One region of the Paenibacillus taichungensis genome, then DNA from elsewhere that is predicted to be linked to it. Evidence: a T-box and tRNA genes for the amino acid it is inferred to sense, from the RefSeq annotation. Region 1 holds a T-box; the other holds one or more tRNA genes.
The links. The T-box of region 1 lies ahead of ACR1R9_RS02385 (valine--tRNA ligase). A T-box ahead of a tRNA ligase gene usually reads a tRNA of that ligase, here a tRNA-Val.
Positions count from the first base shown of each region.

Region 2: it encodes a tRNA-Val, which carries the amino acid that the T-box ahead of ACR1R9_RS02385 (valine--tRNA ligase) is inferred to sense. The anticodon was not compared.

Region 1 covers NZ_CP194720.1:506,515-509,930, forward strand. The annotation lists gene ACR1R9_RS02380 (LysM peptidoglycan-binding domain-containing protein) at 1-1,116, shown strand, start outside; T-box leader at 1,275-1,554, shown strand; gene ACR1R9_RS02385 (valine--tRNA ligase) at 1,613-3,416, shown strand, end outside.
Region 2 covers NZ_CP194720.1:1,238,279-1,241,694, forward strand. The annotation lists gene ACR1R9_RS05715 (hypothetical protein) at 1-61, shown strand, start outside; gene ACR1R9_RS05720 (hypothetical protein) at 55-336, shown strand; gene ACR1R9_RS05725 (DUF3892 domain-containing protein) at 398-634, opposite strand; gene ACR1R9_RS05730 (GNAT family N-acetyltransferase) at 745-1,188, opposite strand; gene ACR1R9_RS05735 (hypothetical protein) at 1,425-1,670, opposite strand; tRNA gene ACR1R9_RS05740 (tRNA-Val) at 1,824-1,896, shown strand; gene ACR1R9_RS05745 (winged helix-turn-helix transcriptional regulator) at 2,032-2,367, opposite strand; gene ACR1R9_RS05750 (NADH-dependent flavin oxidoreductase) at 2,495-3,416, shown strand, end outside.

The sequences.
Region 1 (3,416 bases):
CCCGTGGAGGAACCGCAGGTCTGGTCAGCAGATGAGTTTACCGTTGTACATTCGCCCGACCCTCAGCAGGGCGACCGTTCCGCTGAAACAGAGCAGACAGGCAGCTATCCCAATGCTTTTGCTCAGGAGTATCTGCTTCAACGGAGCGAAGAGGAGCTGCAGCAGGAACATCTATTTCAAGCTTCTTCCGAACCGTTTCAGTCCTGGCAGCAAGGGGATGGGAACGCGGAGCAAAGCAAAATAGTAGCTGAAAACGAAGAGTCCTCGTCCTTGAGGGACAAGGAGGATGAAGCGCAAGCGAATGTGTTGTCCGATACGCCTTCTCCAGTTTCGTCTTTTTTGGCGGAGACAGCCGACAGGTTGGCTTCTTACCCTGAATCTGAGCCTTTGCTTCCTCTGGCTGAAGAGCAGTCTGTTTGGTCCGAGCCTTCCGTCGAGACCTTACATACGAACTTAAGGAATTCGGAGCAGGCCGATTCCAAACTGGAACTGCAGCATTCGGATGAACTGGCAGCACCAGACGTATGGCATTTTGAATCTGCTCGATCTGAACCAAAGCAGGAGGAGCACGCAGTTGCAGATGTTCCGGCAAGTTCGCAGTCAGAGAACTGGCAGGATGTCTTTGCAGCGTCTGAATCGGAAATTTCGGAGGAAGACAGACCTCCTCTTGAAGCGGTAGAGACGAATGAGCCCGCTGAAAAAGAATCGTTTATCCCTGAACCTGTGGCTGAGACGGAAGACAAGCCGGAGCTTAAGGTTGCTTTTGGCAGCAAGAGAGAATCTGCACCCAAACAGGAAGAGGGCGTTGGCATCTCCTCCTTGTTATCCTCTGGCAGAGTAACACGGGAGGCGGAGGCAGAACGAGAGCAAGAGGCGCTTGCTGGAGTCCTGCAGGAGGAAGCATATCAGCCTGAAGATGTCGAGTGGAAGAACCTGTTTCTCGGCACCATTGTCGACCAGACCCCGTTCCGTAAAGTAAAGTTATGCATTGTACAGCGTGAAGAGACGCTCGATACCATTGCAGACCGATATCAGTTAAGTACCCGAGAGCTCCAGTTGTATAATCGTCTTTCCGAACAGGTTGTGGAAGAAGGACAAATTCTATATATCCCTTAACCTGTAGGCAGGTTTAATCACCATTTCGACCCGTGATCCCTTGAGGATGGCGGGTTTTTGCTTTGTCTGCCCTCAACCTGCATTGCAGCGCGCTTTTTCCGCTGTTGTCAGGTTGACTATCGGGCACGGGCAGGGTATGATGTGTTTAGGTTTTTTGAAGAACAACGTGGATCGGGAGTAGTAGACAGTATGACCTTTCAGAGAGCGGAATTGTAGCGCTGGGAAATTCCGTAGGAACCAACTGATCGAAGTCGCCCGGGAGTTGCCTGTTTGAATACAAGGGATGAGTAACTTTAGTATCATTCATTCCTAAGGTAGGATGGGCCGGTCGCAGCCGTTATCTGCTTGAAGTGTCACGTAAGTATAGAAGCGGTAGTCTATCTTTCTATCTGCGTGAAACAAAGGTGGTACCGCGAAAGCTAACCTTTCGTCCTTTGATGGATGAAAGGTTTTTTTGTTTTTTGGCGATGATGAATAAGTAACGGAGGAATGACACATGTCTGAACAAAAAAATTCAGCTGCAACAGAAATGCCAACCACATATGATCCGAAAGCTGCGGAACAAAAATGGTATTCCACTTGGATGGAAAATGGATATTTTAAGGCGGGTCAGCGTAAAGATGCTGAACCCTATACGATTGTAATCCCACCCCCGAACGTAACCGGAATGCTCCATATCGGGCATGCGCTCGATTTTACACTGCAGGATATTCTGATTCGTACCAAGCGGATGCAGGGCTATGATGCACTGTGGCTGCCGGGTTCTGACCATGCAGGTATTGCTACACAAACTAAAGTAGAGCAGAAATTGCGTGAAGAAGGTCAGACTCGTTATGATCTGGGACGCGAAAAGTTCTTGGAGAAGGTATGGGACTGGAAGGATCAATACGCAACAACCATTCGTCAGCAATGGGGCAAAATGGGCTTGTCGCTCGATTACTCGCGTGAACGTTTTACACTGGACGAAGGTCTATCCCAGGCTGTACGTAAAGTGTTTGTTCAACTGTATGAAAAAGGCCTCATTTATCGAGGCAAACGAATTATTAACTGGGACCCGGTGAACCGGACTGCACTGTCCGACATTGAGGTTGAATATAAAGAAGTTCAGGGTCACTTGTACCATCTGCGTTATCCGCTCAAAGACGGAAGTGGGTATGTTACAGTAGCGACAACTCGCCCGGAAACGATGCTGGGAGATACGGCAGTTGCTGTTCATCCGAAGGATGAGCGTTACGCAGATATGATTGGCAAGGTGCTTGTTCTGCCTATTATCGGACGCGAAATTCCGGTTATTGCAGATGAGTATGTGGATAAAGATTTCGGAAGCGGCGCCGTGAAAATTACGCCTGCTCATGATCCGAATGACTTCGAAGTGGGCCTTCGTCATGATCTGCCACAGATTACGGTGATGGATGAGACGGGTACGATGAATGCCGAAGCAGGCAAATATCAGGGACTGGATCGCAGCGAATGCCGTAAGCAGATTGTTGCCGACCTGCAAGAACAGGGCGTATTGATCAACATCGAGGATCATACGCATCAGGTTGGACACAGCGAACGTACAGGAGCTGTCGTTGAGCCGTATTTGTCGACACAGTGGTTTGTTGAGATGAAGCCACTCGCGGAAAAAGCGATTGAGAAGCAACAAAGCGGTGAAGGGGTTCATTTTGTTCCGGATCGTTTTGAGAAAACGTATCTGAACTGGATCGAGAATGTTCGTGACTGGTGTATCTCTCGTCAATTGTGGTGGGGTCATCGTATTCCTGCCTGGTACGACGAGGAGACTGGAGAAGTTATTGTATCTGCTGAAGATCCGACAACATTGCCAGAATACGCTGGACGCAAGCTGAGACAGGATGAAGACGTTCTGGATACATGGTTCAGCTCCGCATTATGGCCATTCTCTACATTAGGCTGGCCGGAAGATACGGAAGATCTGAAACGTTATTACCCGACAAGTGTGCTCGTAACAGGGTATGACATTATTTATTTCTGGGTGGCTCGTATGATCTTTACCGCTCTGGAGTTCACGGAAGAGGTTCCGTTCAAGGATGTGCTGATGCACGGTCTTGTTCGTGATGCAGACGGACGGAAGATGTCCAAATCGCTAGGCAATGGTGTTGATCCGTTGGATGTGATTGAGAAATATGGTGCAGATGCAATGCGTTACATGATCTCTACAAGCAGCACTCCGGGTCAGGATCTCCGTTTCCGCTGGGAGCGGGTTGAACAGGCTCGTAACTTTGCCAATAAAATCTGGAATGCATCGCGCTTCGCTTTGATGAATCTGGAAGGGTTCA
Region 2 (3,416 bases), 730 kb from region 1:
ACAAGGTATTCTGGCATGGCGTCCCGTACTCCATAAGGAAGGGAAGGAAGAAATATGCTGAATGATTTTGAACGCAAAATTTTGCGTATAATTGTGAATTATGCAGGCCAGCGGCGCAGAGTGCCACGAATGGATGAGCTGGAGAATAAGACGGGAAGAAGCAAGGCGTTCATTCATGAGTCACTGCTGGAGCTTGAGCGCAGGCAGCATATTGTATGGGAGAACAAGTCTACGCTCGAAGGTATACTCATTTTGCAAGCATGGGAGCAGGCACCACAACCCATTCGCAAAAGCCAGCCTGCTGGCGATGCCGTGAAATATTTTACCGAATATTAAAACGTAAAAAACGCCAACCCGGAATGCCGGATTGGCGCCTTGTTAGGCATCGTAACATCTATTAGAAGATAGGAAGTTGATCAAGGTTATTGGTTGGGTCGCCGTCTGCGTCGCCGCGAATGTACATTTCGCCGTCTTTGCCTTTAAAGACGTTCACACCTGCAATTGCTCCTGCTTTTACTTCTGCCAGTGCCTGTTGGTAATCCAGCACACGTCCAGATGAAGTTTGGAACGCAGTCAGATCGCCGTCACCATTTTTTTGAACTGCTGTGAAGCTTTCGCGTGTCGTTTGATCCATGATGTCACACTCTCCTTATCTGACCAAATAGGAATCTGGTTACCTCTTTAGCCTGTCCGGATCAAAAAAAAGTATGCATAACATAACTTCATATCGCACGCAGAGGATATCTACAAGCTCTTTTGCATACGAACATGCAGAATGTCTGCATCATAAAAAGGCTCTTCCGAAATCACTTCATATCCGAGCTTTTCATAGAACTTCTGCGCCTGGCATTGCGCGTCCAAAACAGAGTAGGCTAATCCCAATTCACGTGCCCGTTCTTCCATGGCTAACAGCAACACACGTCCATAACCGAACGCACGATGAGATTTGAGTACAGCGATGCGCTGCATCTTGGCGGTATCCTTGGTGTAATAGATCAGGCGCCCCGTGGCTACAGCCTGTCCATCTTTACTCAACAATACGTGATGCACATCAGGACTGATAATATCATATTGATCAATCTCAATGTCAGCAGGTACCTGCTGCTCGATTACAAAAACATTATTACGAATATCCAGTGCTTTCTGGAGTTGTTCTTCAGTTGTTACATAACTAATCTCAGCTGCCAATTCCATACCTTCTTTCTGCTCTACGCTATCAGACTGAATTATACAAAAAAATGCTTTTCCTGTATAGTTAAGTCTGGAACATACTGGGAGAGGAGGTGCGAACCATGGGTATGGCGGGAGTGATGGCAATCACACTTTTGATGTCGGCCGGAATGATTGCTTTGTTATATTATGTGACCAAGAAGGCATATTCCAAAAAGTGGGACGAAGATGAGTGAAATGCGACATCATGTTCCTCAGGGTAAGACTTCAACATTGCCTTGTGGGGAGTAAACGTCATGCACAACAGACTTGGAATACACATCCAGCCAAACGGGCAGGTCATCATTAACCTCATTGGGTACTTTCAACTGTTGGAATTGTACAGTGTGTTCATCCCGTTCTAAACTACAACCGACAGAAACGTATATTAATGCAACAAGCGCAATCAAACAGGCTAAGTTTTTGGCTATGATAAATAAACGCAGTTTACGTTCTTTCATGTTCCTCATATGGAAGTCACCTCGTCATCAAAATGGTAATCTTTCCTTTATTGTGCACCAATTCGAATAAAATATTACCAATATAACGATTGACAATGAACACGGTTACTTGGTATGATACTGTTACTTGATTGGAGAACAATTAGATATCATGATCTGTTAGCTCAGCTGGGAGAGCACTATCTTGACAGGGTAGGGGTCAGTGGTTCGAGCCCACTACAGATCATAACAAAAAGTCCTTGCGCAGCAAGGGCTTTTTTCTTTTGTTTAGTTTTTTTGAGATGACATGATGAAGTCTTGGGGGACAATTGGGAACGAAAATTAAAAGAAATAAGCTATATACTTCGCTGCGCTACGTTCACTAACTCTTATGCAAATCAGCAAGATTCTGTTTACCCCAATCGCAGAGAATTTCCAGCACAGGCATCAGCGTTAATCCTTCACGAGACAAAGAGTATTCTACTTTTGGCGGTAATTGTGGATACTCTGTACGGATAATTAATTGGTCGGCCTCTAATTCTTTTAGCTGAGAGCTTAGCATTTTATGCGTAATGCCTTCCAAGGCTCTTTTCAATTCTCCATATCGCAATGTTTCTTTTTTCCATAACCAAAACAAGATATGCATTTTCCATTTTCCGCCGATCAAGGACATGGCATGTGAAAATGGTTTAACGTTTACTTCCTCAGCAGTTTCCATATTCCACTCTCCTTTTAGATAGTATCTACCTTTTAAGTGCATACTATACTCTTTTTTCACCCTACTATACAATAACTCATGAAACAGAGACAAGGGCGAACAAGCCTAATAAAGGGAGAGAATATATATGGAAAATAGTAATCGTAATTTCTTGCAGCCTTATACATTTGCGAATGGTTTTACGCTAAAAAATAGAGTGGTCATGGCACCGATGACAACGATGTCCAGTTTCTTCGACGGTTCAATTACCAATGATGAAGTCGATTATTATGCCGAACGGGCTGGTGGCCCTGGTATGATCATTACGGGTGTTGCATACGTAACTGAAGGGGGAAAAGGCTTCGAAGGTGAGCTATCCATCGCAAGTGATTCTACAATCAAAGGACTGTCCAAAATTGCAAGGGCCATTCAGAAAGACGGAACGAAAGCCATTGTGCAAATCTTTCATGCAGGGCGCAAAACGAACTCCAAAACGCTAAGAGGTGTTCAACCCACCAGTGCGAGTGCAATCGCTGCCGCACATCCAATCGGCTCGGAGACGCCGCGTGAATTAACACCTGAGGAAATCGAAAGCATTATTAAGGACTTCGGCAGGGCAACCTTGCGGGCCATACAAGCTGGTTTTGACGGAGTAGAGCTTCACGGGGCCAATACGTATCTGTTGCAGCAATTTTTCTCCGTCAATTCCAATCAACGATCCGATCAGTGGGGTGGCAGCTTTGAAAATCGTATGCGATTTCCGCTGGCAGTCATTCAGGAGGTTGCATCGGTTATCGATGCCCATGCGGATAAACCTTTCATCCTCGGTTATCGGATTTCACCGGAAGAAATTCATATGCCGGGCATCCAGCTCAAGGACTCCTTGGCGTTTGCCCAGGCTCTGACAGACACGCGAGTTGATTACATTCATCTGTCGATGGGAAGTTACAAACGAACATCATTAAATCACCCCGATGACAAAGAGCCGATCTTAACTAAATTCGTCCGGGTTTTGGATCACAAAAAACCTCTGATCGGTATCGGATCGATTGAGCGGCCGGAAGACGCAG